DNA from 2 places in the Rhodococcus sp. UNC363MFTsu5.1 genome. Region 2 is predicted to be linked to the other one. Evidence: riboswitches for the same ligand, from Rfam matches in the RefSeq annotation. Region 2 holds a riboswitch; the other holds the start of a gene.
The links. A riboswitch is a leader RNA that binds a small molecule or an ion and turns the genes downstream of it on or off. The one in region 2 is predicted to bind magnesium.

Region 1: linked by a shared signal. The riboswitch ahead of BR31_RS27495 (MgtC/SapB family protein) and the one ahead of mgtA (magnesium-translocating P-type ATPase) in region 2 are both predicted to bind magnesium.

Annotation. Positions count from the first base shown of each region.
Region 1 is NZ_JMLO01000002.1:322,548-330,784, reverse strand. Features, by position in the region: gene glnA (type I glutamate--ammonia ligase) at 1-1,356, shown strand, start outside; gene BR31_RS0105260 (C40 family peptidase) at 1,432-1,962, opposite strand; gene BR31_RS0105255 (hypothetical protein) at 2,206-2,598, opposite strand; gene BR31_RS27495 (MgtC/SapB family protein) at 2,756-3,523, opposite strand; M-box (ykoK) riboswitch at 3,774-3,947, opposite strand; gene BR31_RS0105245 (serine hydrolase domain-containing protein) at 4,108-5,208, shown strand; gene BR31_RS0105240 (bifunctional [glutamine synthetase] adenylyltransferase/[glutamine synthetase]-adenylyl-L-tyrosine phosphorylase) at 5,218-8,232, opposite strand.
Region 2 is NZ_KK366016.1:20,464-28,700, forward strand. Features, by position in the region: gene BR31_RS0126220 (MFS transporter) at 1-258, opposite strand, end outside; gene BR31_RS0126225 (hypothetical protein) at 359-1,210, opposite strand; M-box (ykoK) riboswitch at 1,898-2,071, opposite strand; gene BR31_RS31760 (hypothetical protein) at 2,065-2,283, shown strand; M-box (ykoK) riboswitch at 2,296-2,469, shown strand; gene mgtA (magnesium-translocating P-type ATPase) at 2,898-5,513, shown strand; gene BR31_RS0126235 (MspA family porin) at 5,594-6,262, shown strand; gene BR31_RS0126240 (MspA family porin) at 6,326-7,003, shown strand; gene BR31_RS0126245 (AIM24 family protein) at 7,163-7,831, shown strand; gene BR31_RS0126250 (DoxX family protein) at 7,895-8,237, opposite strand, start outside.

The DNA of each region.
Region 1 (8,237 bases), on a different contig from region 2:
CTGCCGGGCGTCCAGCAGCACTTCTCGATCCCGGCCTCGGCGTTCAACAAGGACGTCTTCGAGGACGGCCTCGCGTTCGACGGTTCCTCGGTTCGCGGCTTCCAGTCGATCCACGAGTCGGACATGATGCTGCTGCCCGACGTCAGCACCGCGCAGCTCGACCCGTTCCGTGCCGCCAAGACGCTGAACATCAACTTCTTCGTGCACGACCCGTTCACCCGCGAGTCCTACAGCCGCGACCCCCGCAACGTCGCGCGCAAGGCCGAGGAGTACCTGAAGTCCACCGGCATCGCCGACACCGCGTTCTTCGGTGCCGAGGCCGAGTTCTACATCTTCGACAGCGTCGCCTACGACTCGAGCATGAACGGCGCGTTCTACAAGCTCGACGCGGTCTCGGGTTCCTGGAACACCGGCAACGAGCGCAACGCCGACGGCACCCCGAACCTCGGCTACAAGGTCCGCGCGAAGGGTGGCTACTTCCCCGTCGCCCCGTACGACCACTACGTCGACCTGCGCGACGAGATCTCCACCAACCTGCAGAACGCGGGCTTCGAGCTCGAGCGCGGCCACCACGAGGTGGGCACCGGCGGCCAGCAGGAGATCAACTACAAGTTCAACACGCTGCTCGCGGCCGCGGATGACCTGCAGCTGTTCAAGTACATCGTGAAGAACACCGCCTGGCAGCACGGCAAGTCGGCCACCTTCATGCCGAAGCCGCTGTTCGGCGACAACGGCTCGGGCATGCACGTGCACCAGTCGCTGTGGAAGGACGGCAAGCCGCTGTTCCACGACGAGTCCGGCTACGCGGGCCTGTCCGACATGGCGCGCCACTACATCGGCGGCATCCTGCACCACGCGCCGTCGCTGCTGGCGTTCACCAACCCGACGATCAACTCGTACCACCGCCTGGTGCCGGGCTACGAGGCCCCCATCAACCTGGTGTACAGCCAGCGCAACCGCTCCGCGGCCGTGCGTATCCCGATCACCGGCAACAACCCGAAGGCCAAGCGCCTCGAGTTCCGCGCGCCGGACTCCTCGGGCAACCCGTACCTGAACTTCGCCGCGCAGATGATGGCCGGCCTGGACGGCATCAAGAACAAGATCGAGCCGATGGCGCCGGTCGACAAGGACCTCTACGAGCTCCCGCCGGAGGAGGCCCGCAACATCCCGCAGGCCCCCACCAGCCTCGAGGCCGTCATCAACCGGCTCGAGGAGGATCACGAGTACCTCACCGAGGGTGGCGTGTTCACCACCGACCTGATCGAGACCTGGATCTCGATCAAGCGCGAGCAGGAGATCGCCCCGGTCAACCTGCGGCCGCACCCGTACGAGTTCCAGCTGTACTACGACGTCTAAGTCGTCACAGCTGACAACTGAACACACAACGGCGCCCCGACCAGTTCTGGTCGGGGCGCCGTTGTCCTGAGGGGGTCAGTACCGCCGGGCCGCGGTGAAGGGCATCGAGTCGAGGGGCGCCCGCTTGACCGACTGGCCGGGCGTCGGCGCGTGCACGACCATGCCGCCGCCTGCGTACAGGCCGACATGCTCGGTGCCGTAGAACAGCACGACGTCGCCCGGCTGCAGGTCACCCTTGCCGACCGGCGTCCCGCCGTTGATCTGGTCATATGTGGTCCGCGGGACGGACACGCCGGCCTGCCGGTACGCCCACTGGACCAGGCCCGAGCAGTCGAAGGAGTCGGGGCCGGTCGCGCCCCACACGTAGGGCGCGCCGATCTTGGTCTGCGCCGCGTCCAGTGCGCGCTGCCCGTGGCTGACCACCGCATTCGGAGAGATCGCGCCGGCAGGCGGCAGGCCGGGGATCTCGATGTTTCCGAGACCGGGGATGCTCAGTGGCTGTGCCATCGCGGGGGCGACGGGGATCAGCACCGCTCCCACGGTGATCGCCCCCAGCAGCATTCCACGGGTCAGTCGGTTGTTCTTCTGCAGGCGGTGCTTGCTCATACGAGGGGTCCTCCGGGTGGTCCGCTGACCGATGCCTCGTGTGGCTCGGTCGACTGGCGGAACCCAGAGTTCCTTCGTTACCCAATCGAGACATCGGGAGAACTACCCGGACAGGTACCCGTTTCGTGACATTTGGGTACCTGGGGCGATTTGTCTGTTACCTGGGTCGGAATCCGTACCGACTCCCCGGTCGGCTTGCACCCCACACGCTCGCACCGAATCCAGGCGCGAGCGCGACACCCGCTATGGGGTGTTGATGTAGTCCTCGATCGCCTTCTGCGCCTTGGGGTTTCCATTACCGATTCCGATGAGCGCGCCGGTCACGGCACCGGTCGGCAGCCCGATCATGCATCCGGCGAGGCTGCCAGGGAACATCGAGAGGCATCCGACACCGAGCCCGATGGCCGCGCCGATCGCGGTTCCGGCCGCGCCGCCGTTGGCCCAACCGAGATTGAGCTCGTTGAGCATGTTCTCCAGCGCTGCCTGTTTCTGGTCGACCAGGTGCACCCCCGGGATCACCGGTCGCGGCGGGCCGTCCTCCTGGGCGATCGGGCCGGCGTGTGCGGTTCCCGCTCCGGCCGCGATCACCGCCGCGGCGAACACTGCCGATACTGACGTTCGGGTCATCAGTTTCATGTCGATCCCCACCTTGACGACGAAGGACGAGTCGGGACTGACTGTAACTTCCGGTCGCGGCGACGGGTGAGCGAAACGCCGCAATTCCCCTGGCTCCGCCAGGCACCCGCTCATGGACGATCGTCCGAGTTCCAGCGGCGTTTCGCCGAGTGTGCAGCTACCGCCGCGTCGGCCGAGGGCCGGCGACGGCAGGTGCACACTCGGCGGCGGGCCGAGCGCAGCGAGAGTCGGTCTCCACCGTCCAGCGCACGTGCGTCACCAGCGGCTCCATGCTGAGCCTGCTGACCGCGCTCTCGAGCAGTCGGTCATCCCGTTCGTCGGCCGTCAACTCCGCCAGCACCGTCACCTCGCCGGTCTCGGGCAGATCGAACGAGCGCACTGACCGCAGTCGGAACTCCGGGCGGGAGACCGCCTGCACGGCGAGCCCGCGCACGTGGGCCTCGGCGTCATCGCGGCAGGTCACCTCGAAGACGTACTCGGCCGCGGGCATCTCGCGCCCCTTGGTGGCCGGTTGGTGGTCCATCAACCGGCCGAGCGGGCGCAGCAGGGTGTTCGCCGCCATGATCGCCACGGTGCCGATCACCGCCGCCCAGTACATCCCACCACCCGCCAGCGCGCCGATCGCTGCCGTCGCCCACAGCGTCGCCGCCGTGTTCAGCCCCGTGATCGAGGCGCCCTGCTTCATGATCACGCCGGCCCCGAGGAATCCGATACCCGAAACGATCTGTGCGGCAACACGAGTCGGGTCGGCGCCCGGACCGTCGAAGCTGTAGGCACCGAGAATCACGAAGAGCGTCGCCCCGAGGCTGACCAAGGCGTTGGTCCGGAGCCCGGCCAGCCGAGACCGCCACTGTCGCTCGATCCCGACCGCCGCGCCCAGCGTGAGGCCGAGCACGACGCGCAAGATGATCACCGTCGTATCCATTTTCAACTCCTAGTCCCCTGTGCCGAATCGGCGCAAAGGTCGCGAGGGGAAGGACCGAGGTGGGCGAGACCAGTCGTCTCAGCGACCACCGTCAGCCGAAATGCGTTGCGTCAAAACTCGACTGGGCGGGTCGTCCACGGTGGTCACCTCCTGGTGCGTCGGGCTGCCGCACACGGATGGACACCGTCGCGGTGGAACCTGCGAGCACACGAGGCCGAATCCACCATCATCCGATCGGGATTCCGTCGACATGACACCTCCACGTAAGGGCTTTGACACTGCACGACGTATCCCGATCACCGAAGGGAAGCCACTTGGGATCACCCCTTAAGCCGGGGAGATCTGTCCTGATCTTGGGCGTCTCTCGACGTCGTCAGATCAGTGGCCTGTGTTCGTGCAGGAGCCTCGCCTAACGAGGTGCTGCGTTGCCCACCGTAGGCGCGATGCCCGGGCGGGGCAACCCGCCAACGCCGCCGACGCCGGGGCCGGTCGGGTCACCGCGGCCCATCCCCGACCGAAGATCAGGGCACAGATCGGGGGTAACCCCGATGACACCGATCGGCCCCGTCCGTACGGTCATCGCCATGCGACCACAGAAGTCGGCGCTGACCGCCGCCATCGCCGCGATCGCCCTACTGCTCAGCGGCTGTGCGGATTTCGAGCGCACCCGCACCCTGCAGACCGACCTCGACGGGTTGACGGGCGCGGGGGTCGTTGGCGCGGTGACGACCGTGAGCGCGGGCAGCACCACCACGGTCCTGACGAGTGGTGTCGGCGATCGCACGACGGGCGCCGAGATCGCCGACGACAGCCGCGTCCGAGTGGGCAGCATCACCAAGACCTTCACGTCCGCGGTCATCATGCAGCTCGTGGCGGAGGGAAAGATCGATCTCGACCGCGCCATCGAGGGTTACCTGCCCGGCATGATCGCGGGCGCGGGCGGGGACGGCACGGCGATCACGGTCCGGCAGCTCATGCAGCATCGCAGCGGGCTGCCCGAGTTCGCGGGCGAGCCAGGGGCGGACGAACTGGTCGCCGCGACCGAGAACCGCACGATCACCCCGGCACAGGCGGTCGCGATCGCGATGGCCAAACCGGCGCAGTTCCCACCGGGTTCCCGCTTCCTCTACACCAACACCAACTACATCGTGCTCGGCATGCTGATCGAGGCGGTGACCCGGCACAGCTACACCGACGAGCTCACCACCCGCATCCTCGGCCCCCTCGGCCTCGAGGACACCTACCTTCCCGGCCCGGGCGAGCGCGCGATCCGGGGCCCGCACCCGTCCGGATACCAGGACGTCGACGGTGTCGTCGCCGACGTCTCGATGATCGAACCCTCGGTGCCGTGGTCCGCGGGTGCCCTGGTCTCCACCGGCCGCGACCTCAACAGGTTCTGGCTGGCCCTGCTGGACGGAAAGGTGGTTCCCCGTGCGCAACTGGACGAGATGACGAGGGCGCAACCGGCCGCCGACGAGGCCGAGGGCATGGGGTACGGCCTCGGCGTCGGATCCACCGACCTGCCCTGCGGGGTCAGGTACGTCGGCCACACCGGCGGAATCCCCGGCTACTACACCCTGTCCGGCGCGAGCACCGAGGGCAGGGCGGTGACCATCACCCTCACCCAGATCCCGACCCGGCAGACCGACAGCGAGGCCCTGCTCTCGCACGCACTCTGCCCGTGAGAACCGCGGTCAGGCGCCGAAGGTGTGCTCCACCACGGCCTTCGCCCGGCGCGTGACGCGCAGGTAGTTGTCCAGGAACTCCCCTGCGTCGCCGGAGTCCCAGCCGGCGACCTGCGCGACCGCGGACAGCACCCGGCCAGGTCCCGGCAGCTGATCGGTTGGCTTGCCGCGCACCAGGACCAGGGCGTTGCGGGCCTTGGTCGCCGTGAGCCAGGCCTCGCGCAACAGCTCGATGTCCGTCTCGCTCATCAGTTCCGCCGCGCCGATCGCATCCAGCGTCTGCAGGGTCGAGGTGTTGTGCAGGGCAGGCACATCGTGGGCGTGCCGGAGTTGGATCAGCTGCACCGTCCACTCCACGTCGGCGAGGCCGCCGCGTCCGAGCTTGGTGTGGGTGGCCGGGTCGGCGCCGCGCGGCAACCGCTCGGAGTCGACCCTGGCCTTGATCCGCCGGATCTCGCGGACCGCCTGTTCCGAGACCCCGCCCTCCGGGTACCGGGTCTCGTCGATCATGTGCAGGAACCGCAGGGCGAGATCCGGGTCGCCCGCGGCGGTGTGCGCGCGCAGCAGCGCCTGGATCTCCCAGGCCTGCGCCCACTGTCGGTAGTACGCCTCGTACGACGCCAGCGTCCGCACCAGCGGACCGTTGCGGCCCTCCGGGCGCAGGCCGGTGTCCACCTCGAGCGGCGGGTCCGTGCTCGGCGCGCCGAGCAACTTCTGCACCCGATCCGCGATGCTGTTGGCCCACTTGACCGCCCGGACCTCGTCCTCGCCCGGTCTTGGCTCGCAGACGAACAGCACGTCCGCGTCCGAGCCGTAGCCGAGTTCCCCGCCGCCGAGCCTGCCCATCCCGATCACCGCGAACGACGCGGGCGCCGGTCCGCCCAGTTCGGCCTCGCTGGCCCGGATCACCGCGTCGAGCGCGGCACCGAGCACGGCCGCCCACACCGAGGACAGGGCGCGACACACCTGCGGGACGTCGAGCATTCCCAGCACGTCGGCCGACGCCACCCGCGCCAGCTCATGCCTGCGCAGCGAGCGGGCGGCATTGACCGCACGCACCGGGTCGTCATAGCGCGCAGAGGAAGACAGGATCCCGCGGGCGACCTCGTCCGGGTCGATGTCGAGCAGCCGGGGGCCCGCCGGTCCGTCGGCGAACAGCCGCAGCACGTCCGGCGCCTTGATCAGCAGGTCCGGGATGTACGCGGACGACCCGAGCACGATCATCAGGCGCTGGGCCACCGCGCCCTCGTCGCGCAGGACCCGCAGGAACCAGTCCTGCTCCAGCATGGCCTCGGACAGCCTGCGGTAGGCGAGCAGTCCGGCATCGGGATCCGGTGTGTCGCTGAGCCATTCGAGCAACGTCGGCAGCAGCAGGGCCTGGATCCGCCCCTTGCGCGATGCGCCGCCGGTCAACGCCTTCAGGTGACCGAGGGCGTTCTCGGGCGCGGTGTAGCCGAGCGCCGCGAGCTGACGCGTCGCCGCGTCCGGGCTCAACCGGATCGCGTCCTTGTCCAGCCGGGCAACCGATTCCAGCAGCGGGCGGTAGAAGAGCTTGGCGTGCAGGCGACGGATCCGGTGCGCGTTGCGCTTGACCTCGGCATTGAGCACGCCGAGCGCGTCGCGCTGGCCGTCCGGGCGCATGTGCGCGGCGCGGGCGAGCCAGCGCAGCGCCTCCTCGTCGTGCGCGGGCGGCAGCGTGTGCGTGCGCTTGAGCTTCTGCAGCTGCAGCCGGTGCTCGATCAACCGCAGGAACTCGTACGACGCAGCGAGATTCGCGGCGTCGTCGCGCCCGACGTAGCCGCCGGCCGCGAGCGCGGTCAGCGCGTCGACGGTGCTCTGCACATGCAGCGACTCGTCCGCGCGCCCGTGCACCAGCTGCAGCAACTGCACCGCGAACTCGACGTCGCGCAGACTGCCGCGGCCGAGCTTGATCTCCCGCTCGCGCAGCTCCGGCGGCACCATCTCCTCGACCCGACGGCGCATGGCCTGCAGGTCGACGACGAAATCCTCGCGCTCGGAGGCCGTCCACACCATCGGGTTCAGCGCGTCGACGTAGCGTTCGCCGAGCGCGAGGTCGCCGGTCGCCGGTCGCGCCTTGAGCAGCGCCTGGAACTCCCAGGTCTTGGCCCAGCGCTTGTAGTACGCGATGTGCGAGTCGAGGGTGCGGACCAGCTCGCCGCGCTTGCCCTCGGGCCGCAACGCCGCGTCGACCTCGAAGAAGGCGGCCGAACCCACCCGCATCAGCTCGCCCGCGAGCCGACTGGTTGATGCGTCCGAGGGCTCCGCGACGAACACCACGTCGACATCGCTGACGTAGTTCAGTTCGCGCGCACCGCATTTGCCCATCGCGACCACGGCGAGCCGGGCCGGACACGGCCCGTCGGGGTAGATCTCCGCGACCGCGACCGCGAGCGCCCCCGTGAGCGCGGCGTCGGCCATGTCGGAGAGCTGTCGCCCGACCGTCTGGTACGGCAGCACCGGCTCGTTCTCGACGGTGGCCGCCAGGTCGGCGGCCGCCAGCACCATCAGCTGGTCGCGGTAGGTCTTGCGCAGCGCGGCGATCGCGGCGGGTCCGGTGATCCCCGCCCGGTACACCAGATTGGTCTCGGACGCGCTGCCGTCCGGGGTGGCCTGCACGCTGGCCAGCAGCTCGTCGGTGAGCTCGTCCCGGCTCGGCAGCTGGGACTCCCCCGCCAGCAGCTTCCACCCGGACGGATCGGCGACGAGGTGGTCGCCGAACGCGCTCGACGCACCGATCAGTCCGAACAGCCTGCCCCGCAAGGCCGTATCGGTTCGGAGTTCGGCATCGAGCTCGGCCCACCCGTCACCGAGACCGTCTTTGACACGGACCAGGGTGCGCAGGGCCAGGTCGGCATTCGCGGCGCGCGAGAGCGCCCAGAGCAGCTCCAGGCTCTCCGGGTTGGCCCAGTCGAGGTGGGCGAGCTCGTCCCCCGCGGTCGGCTCGACGAGGCCGAGACGGCCGACGCTGGGGATCGTGGAACGGGCGGTAGGCGGCTTGACCATCTGCG
Region 2 (8,237 bases):
GAGCCCGACCAGGAAGAGGCGGCGGGGGAACCGGTCGGCGTAGGCGGCGACGATCGGGGCGACCGTGACGTAGACGATCATCTTGATCGTCAGCGCGGTACCGAGCACAGCGGCCGCGTCGGAGCCGGCCAGTTCATAGGCGAGCAGTCCCAGTGCGACGGTGGTCAATCCGGTGCCGAACAGGGCCGAGACCTGGGCGGTGAACAGTCGCAGATAGTCGCGGTGGGCGAACAGCGAGGTGATGGTCGGTTCTTGCATTGCGGGTGCTTCCTTCGAAGGCGTGGAGATGGGTACGGGTGGGCCACGGGATCGCGGACAGTGGCAGTCGCACATGGGATTTCCTTCAGTCGTGGTGGCGTCAGTGCTGGTGAGCGGTGACGGTGAACGCAGCGGTGCGGACGGCGCCGTCATGCTTGAAGTCGAGGAAGAGTCGGTAGGTTCCGGCGCCGGGTACTGCGGTGTGGAAGGTGATCTCCGGGCCGGGAGCCGTGACCCCATCGCCGGGTTCGCCGTTCGGGTGGACATGGACGTAGGCCAGATCGCCGGCGCGGAGCACCACCAGGTGGCCGAAGGCGGCCAGGTAGGGCTGCAGGTCGGAGACGGGCCGGCCGTCCTTGCGCACGGTCAGGGTCAGCAGGTCGCCGTCACCGGTGACGAGGTCTCCGTCGAGAGTCACCTCGTAGCCGTCGACGACGGCGGTGCGGTTCTGGCTCGGCGTCGGCTGCGGGTCGTAGGCACCCGCGACGGCGAGATCGGCACCGAGGGTGATCGTCTTCTCGAGGAGCGTGGGTGAGACGTCGGTGAACACGCGGTAGGCGCCGGCCTGGGGCAGGTTCAGCCGAACCGACCAGGTGCCGTCCGCCGCGAGCTCGGGGTGCACGTGCCAGAACCCGGTCAGTTCGCGCTGTACCACGATGAGGTGGAGGTCTCGGTCGTGGATCGGCTTGTAGTCGGTGACCGGTCGCCCGTCCGGGCCGAGGATGCGGAATCGGAAGTCGATCTCGCCGGGGGCGACGATGGTCTCGGCGAGATCCAGCGTGTATCCGTCCTGGGTGATCTGGAGACCGCCCGGTGCGCTCGCGCCGTGAGCGTGGTGGCAGGCCGGGGCCTGGTGTGTGGGAGCGGCGTGGTCATGACCGGCGTGCGCGGTGGCCGCCGAATGGCCGTGGTGGTGGGCAGCAGCGTGGTCGCCGTGCGTGTTGGTGCTCATGTCTCGGCCTCTCGTCGTGTCGGTGTTTCCGACACTGAAGATAGTACCCCCAGGGGGTATGTGCCAGAGAGATGACTTGTGGCGTGGGTCACACAGCATTCCCGCTCCGCCCCCGGTGGGGCGGAGCGGAGTGCTCGAGAAATATGGGAGGGTACGAGGCTCTCCCGTGTGGTGTCACCAGCGACGATCTCCACCCGGGTTCGGGTGGCCGCCCATGGAGGCGGTGATCACTGCCACCGGTGTTCGTGACGCATACAGGTTGGCCCGCTCCTGCGGGGTCAGGTTGCGATGCCCCCACGCCCGGTTCGCCGCGCGGCAGATCGCACGCAGCGTCGCGGACTCGCGAGCAGTCGAAATAGGTTGCGTAATAACAAAAGCCATGTTGCTCTCCTGTCGGAGGAGCCGACCCGGAGGCGAAGGCGATGCTCAGCTGCCTGATCGAATGCCTTGCCGGAACTCGGTTGAAGCCGCCGATGTGCTGACGACGGCGAAGCCGGGCAGGGCTACCGAGATGTCAGGCCGCAGAATGCGGATGCCGCGCCGGGGCCGGTTCGGAACGAATGAAAGTCGTAGACGGATACGGACTATCGCTGATACTCACTGGGTTCCTCACCTCCTCGCGGACAGGACGCACGGGGGCGTCGATTCGCAGCACGGGGAGAGCGTCGGGACGACCACTGTCCCGATCGGGCACCCCTCTCGTCAGAGCTTCGGCACTGCATGACGTGTCCCGATTCGCTCGAGAAGCCACTTTGGATAGACCCTTAATCCGGGAATACCTGTCCTAACCTTGGGCGTCTGTCGACGTCGTCAGATCAGTGGCCTGTGTTCATGCAGGAGCCTCGCCTAGCGAGGTGCTTTACGCCGCCCATGATGCCGACACCCACGATATATGTCAAACCGCAAGGGCGATGGCAATCAAGATCATTCCGTTGATGGAAGAGATTGCTGCGAACTATGTTTCGCCGATACTTTATCCAATCATGCAGTTGGCCAATAGTTCTGGTCGATCTTTGGGAGCAACGGGATCGACGATCCACCGCATGTGGGTTGACATCTCCTCGCCGCAGTGATTGATTGTCGGCGCAGCACCTCGTTAGGTGAGGCGTCTGCACGAACACAGGCCACTGATCTCACGACGTCGAGAGACGCCCAAGGTCAGGACAGGTCTCCCCGGCTTAAGGGGTGACCCAAAGTGGCTTCCCGCAGTGGTGCGGGACACGTCGTGCAGTGCCAAAACTCGTACGTGGGGGTGTCGAATTCGACAGGGCGGCTCGTCCGTGTCGGTATTCACACGCGGTCGCGTCGCGACCTCGATCCTTTCCTCCTGTGCTGTGGACACTCCACCGCGGAGCTACGTCCCTTGGACGAGCCCGCATCCGAACCCGGGAGGTGAGCACCGTGGACGAACCGCCGAGTCGATATCCGGCCTCGCCCGGATTCCTCACCGCCGGTGTCCATCGCGCCCGCTAGTCGCGGACACCGCCGGACCCCCACGCGCGGCACCTCGCCGCGACCATGCCCGCGACCGTCGAAGTCGCAGAGCCTATTTCGTTGTGCCCGATCGCTAGCGAGTTCGTGCGCGACCGAGAGATCTGTCATGTCAACAACCAGTGTCTCGGCACCCCCGGGGCATCCGGGTAAGGCCACCAAACGAAACAGTCAGCCTGTTCTCCCCGACCGTCAGATGACGGAACTTGCCCGGCTGGCCCGCCTGCGTCAGCCGGGCGTGTACGCCGAACTGCAAACCACACCAAAGGGATTGAGATCAGACCAGATCGACCCGCTGCGCCGTAGGCACGGCAGCAACGAGGTCCGCCATGACCGACCGGCACCGGCGATAGTGCAGTTCCTCGCCACCTTCAAGAATCCATTCATCCTGATCCTGCTGTTCATCGGCGTGATCATGTACATCACCGAGGTGGTGCTGGCCGACCCCGAAGAGGGTCCCGACTACATGGGGATCAGCACGGTCGGCGTGATGGTCCTGATCAGCGTGTCGCTGCGGTTCTGGCAGGAGTACCGGTCGGGACGGGCCGCGGAAGCGCTCAAGGCGATGGTGAGCACCACGGTCTCCACCACCCGCCAGATAGGTGACACGGTGGTGACCGCCGAGATCCCCATCGAGCAGTTGGTGCCGGGGGATGTCGTCCAGCTCGCCGCGGGCGACATGATCCCCGCGGACGTGCGAGTCGTGCGCGCCAAGGACCTGCAGGTCAACCAGGCGATGCTCACCGGCGAGTCGATGTCCGCCGAGAAGATGAGCGATCCGGTGGCCGGGCTCGAGCCCGATCGGATCCTCGAGGCCGGGAACCTCGCGTTCATGGGCACGTCGGTGGTGTCCGGCTCGGGGACCGCGGTCGTGGTCCACACCGGGGACGACACCTACTTCGGCGCGATGACCGAAGGGCTGGGCGCGGGCCGTCCCGAGACCAGCTTCGATCTCGGGGTGAAGAAGGTCAGCTACCTGCTGATCCGCTTCATGGTCATCATGGTGCCGACGGTCTTCATCATCAACGGACTCACCAAGGACTGGAGCCAGGCGCTGCTGTTCGGCGTCGCGACCGCGGTCGGGCTGACGCCGGAGATGCTTCCGCTGATCGTCACCGCCAACCTTGCCAAGGGCGCGCTCTACATGTCCCGCCACAAGGTGATCATCAAGCAGCTCAATGCTATTCAGAACTTCGGCGCGATGGACGTGCTGTGCACGGACAAGACCGGCACCCTCACCGAGGACCGGATCGTGCTGGAGGAGCATCTGGACACCGCCGGTCGGCTCAGCGCGGACACCCTGCGCCTGGCCACGATGAACTCGGTGTTCCAGACCGGACTGCGCAGTCTCCTCGACGGCGCCGTCGTCGAGGCCGCGGGACCCGACCTGGTCGAGCGGATCCGCAGAGAGCACGGCCTGGTCGACGAGATCCCGTTCGACTTCGCTCGCCGACGGATGTCCGTGGTCGTCAACGACGGCGATGCCGACCTGATCATCACGAAGGGCGCCGTCGAGGAGGTGCTCGCCGTGTGCACCGCGGTCGAAGTCAACGGTGCAACCCACGAGTTGACGCCGGGGCTGCTCTCGGCGCTCGATCGGCTCGTCGCCGAGCAGAACGGGCTCGGCAAGCGGGTCCTGGCTCTCGCCACCCGGCGTCTGCCCGCCGGCCAGGGCGACGCCAGGCGCGACTACTCGACGGCCGACGAGTCCGGGATGACGATCGTCGGTTTCCTGACGTTCCTCGACCCGCCGAAGGCCTCGGCCGCCACCGCGATCGAGGCGCTGCGAGCCCACGGGACCGCGGTCAAGGTGATCACCGGCGACAACGAGCTGGTGGCCGAGACCGTCTGTGGGAAAGTGGGTCTCGACGTCGGGTCCATCATCACCGGCGCCGAGATCGACCGATTGGACGATGACGGCCTCGATGCGATCGTCGGAGAGACCACGGTCTTCGCGAAAACCAATCCGCTGCAGAAGGCCCGGATCGTGGACGCGCTCAAGCGGAATGGGCACACGGTCGGATTCCTCGGTGACGGGGTCAACGACGCACCGGCCCTGCGCACCGCGGACGTCGGCATCTCGGTGGACACCGCCGCCGACATCGCCCGTGAGTCGGCCGACATCATCCTGCTCGAGAAGGACCTCGGCGTACTCGAGCGCGGCGTGGTCGAGGGGCGTCGCACCTTCGGGAACATCCTCAAGTACATCAAGATGACCGCCAGCTCGAACTTCGGCAACATGTTCTCGGTCCTCGTCGCGAGCGCACTGCTTCCGTTCATCCCGATGATCCCGGCCGTGCTGCTGGTGCAGAACCTCGTCTACGACATGGCGATGCTGACGATCCCGTGGGACCGAGTGGACCGCGAGTTCGTCGAGAAGCCGCGCAAGTGGGAGACCCGCAGCCTGACCAGGTTCATGGTCTTCATCGGGCCCATCAGCTCGATCTTCGACATCACCACGTTCGCACTGATGTGGTTCGTCTTCGCCGCGAACACCCCCGAGCAGGCCGCGCTGTTCCAGTCGGGGTGGTTCGTCGAATCCATCATCTCGCAGACGCTGATCGTGCACATCATCCGCACGGGGCGCATCCCGTTCCTCCAGTCGAGGGCGTCCCTGCCGGTCCTGATCTCTACCGGGCTGGTCTGCGCCTTTGGCCTGGTGTTCCCGTTCATCGGATGGGGCCAGGCGCTGGGCCTGGTTCCGCTGCCGTGGTCCTACTTCCCGTGGCTGATTCTGACGCTGGTCGCGTACTGCGTGCTCACCCAGGGGGTCAAGGTCTGGTTCATCCGCCGCTTCGGCGGCTGGCTGTGAACCACAACGGCGCTCGTGTGAACACGGCGCCGGCAAGTGTCCAACCAACGTCCGTTCTTCGGAATCTCAAAAGGAAATCCATGAACTCGAACAGCTTTCGTATGCGCCGCCTCGCCCGCCTAGCCGGCATCGGCGCCACCGCGGCCGTCGCGATCGGCCTGATGTCAACCGGTGCGGCGAGTGCCGACACCTTCGTGCCGCTGCCCGATGGGCAGAAGGCGGGCCCGGGAGCGGTACTCACCCGCACCGAGGAGAGCGCCCTGATCTCCCCGTCGCTGGCGGCCAACGGCGCCGGCCGCACCGCCTGGGTCTCGGGCACCGTCACCGCCGATGTCACCGGCGCTTCGGAGGACGGAGTGGCGGGACCCTCGAACGGGGCCACCAACGAGAAGGGCACCAACAACTCCTCCACGCACGGTGTCTCCCGGATCAGCACCGGCTACATCGTCGGCTGCCAGGTCGACATCACCGGCCTCGGCGGATCCATCGGCGCCGGGATCGACCTCTCGGGTCCCTCGGTCTCCGGTTCGCTGACCGTCCCGGTCTCCGCGGGCCAGGTCAAGTTCGTGAACGTGGCCGGCAAGGACATCTCGGGTAACGGCACCTACTCGGTGCAGTACCAGGACACCCAGCTCGAGATCCAGAACTGCGGCGGCTTCGCCCAGGCCCGCGCGTACACGGTGGTCGAGATCGTCGGCAACGACTACTCCAAGACCACCCTGTACGGCCAGCCGTTCAGCATCGGGTAGCAAGTCGGCCACGTACACAGCCCCCACCTGAATCCTGAAAGACCAACCAGTAAAGAGGAATTCATGAGTAACAGCAGCAACAGCCCACGTCACGAGCTGCGGATTGCCACCATCGGAGCGGCGGCCGCCATCGCCCTCGGCCTCTGCTCCGCCGGTACCGCCAATGCCGACACCGTCGTCCCGTTGCCCGGCGGGGCGATCACCAAGACCCTCGCGGACGGCACCGAGGTGACCGTCACGATGACCGACGAGTCCGCGACGGTGTCCCCATCGATGGGGTCGACGCCCCTGCACCGCAATGTGTGGGTGTCGGGTTCGGCGAAGGTCGAGATCTCCGGCGGTTCCGGCGCCGAGGGCGGCTCCATCGAGCCCGGCTACATCGTGGGCTGCCAGCTCACCCTCGGCGGCGAGACCGGTGCGGATGCCGGTCTCGGTGCCGAGTGGAAGGGCGCCGCCGAACCTGCCGCAGGCGGCGCGGGCGCCGTCTCGATCGGTCCAGGCGAGGCCGCGAGCTTCCCGATTCTCGATCTCGAGTCCGCCGATGACTTCGGTGGCGAGTCGCACTCCGGCGAGCACTCCTTCGAGGGCGACTCCGGCAGCGTCACCTGGGCCGACTCCACCATGGGCGTCGAGGGCTGCGCCGGCTACGCCCAGGCCCGCTCCTACGTCAACGTCACCGTCGAGACCGAGAACGTCACGAGCACCGTCACCCTCTGGGGACAGCCCTTCAGTATCGGCTGACCCGAGCGGCGGGTGGCGAGCGTGACCCGGGGCGGAGGGCGAGTCCGGCCTCCGCCCCGGTCGGAGCTGAACAGGCAGTGCTGCAACGATATTGGAGCACGCGAGGTCCGCGCGATCTGCTCGCCCCTGGCGGCGTCGGATTCGGCTAGCATCGGGAGAATGCGTAGCGACCTGATGAAGAACGCGGAACGTAGTGGTGAGCCGGGGACTTTCGTGCTGCAGAACTCGCGAATGCTCAAGGTCGACCTGGCCGGAACCGGCGGGCACTTCTTGGCCCGTCAGGGGTCGATGGTCGCCTACCAGGGTGATGTCGACTTCGCCTACCAGGGCAGCGGAGGGCTCGGCAAACTGTTCAAGAAGGCACTCACCGGTGAGGGCATGTCACTGATGAAGGTGTCGGGCAGCGGCGACGTCTTCCTCGCCCGCGACGCCGACGAGATATTCCTGCTCGAACTCGAGGACGAGTCCGTGACGGTCAACGGGACGAACGTTCTCGCGTTCGAGAGCTCGCTGAGCTGGGACATCAATCGGGTCGAGGGTGCATCGATGCTCAGCGGTGGGTTGTTCAACACCACATTCAGCGGGCGCGGTGTGCTCGCGATCAATGTCCACGGCACCCCCGTGGTGCTGAACGTGGACACTCCCACCTATGTCGACATGCAGAGTGCGGTGGTGTGGTCGACCGGGCTGCAGTCGACCATTCGCAAGACCGCGAAGATGTCTGCCGCGATCGGACGTGGTTCGGGCGAGGCGTACCAATTGTGTCTCACCGGAAACGGATTCGTCGTCGTTCAGGCGTCCGAGGGTCATCCCATCCCGCAGCACTGAACCTCTGACGCACCGGTCGGTGCGGTCGGCCGTGGCCGCGCCGCCCCGACCGGGCGATCGTGCTCAGGCCGCATATCCCAGTGCCGCGGCAACGAGCACCGGCGCCAGGTACAGCAGGGGGAACGGGATGTGGGCGTACGAGCGCGCCCGCATCACGGTGATGACCGCCCCTGCGAAGTACAGGAACAGGCCGATCGTTGCCAGGATGCCGACCACGGGCACGAACAGGCCGACCAGCAGGCCCGCCGCCCCGGCGGCCTTGGCGGCACCGAGCCACGGCCACCACGACCGGGGAACGCCGTAGTCGGTCAAGGCTTCCACCACCCATCCGGCACGGAGGAAGACGGCGGCGGCCGAATAGCCGACCCACGCGGCGGCCAGGACGGTGACGATGACGTAGGCGGTG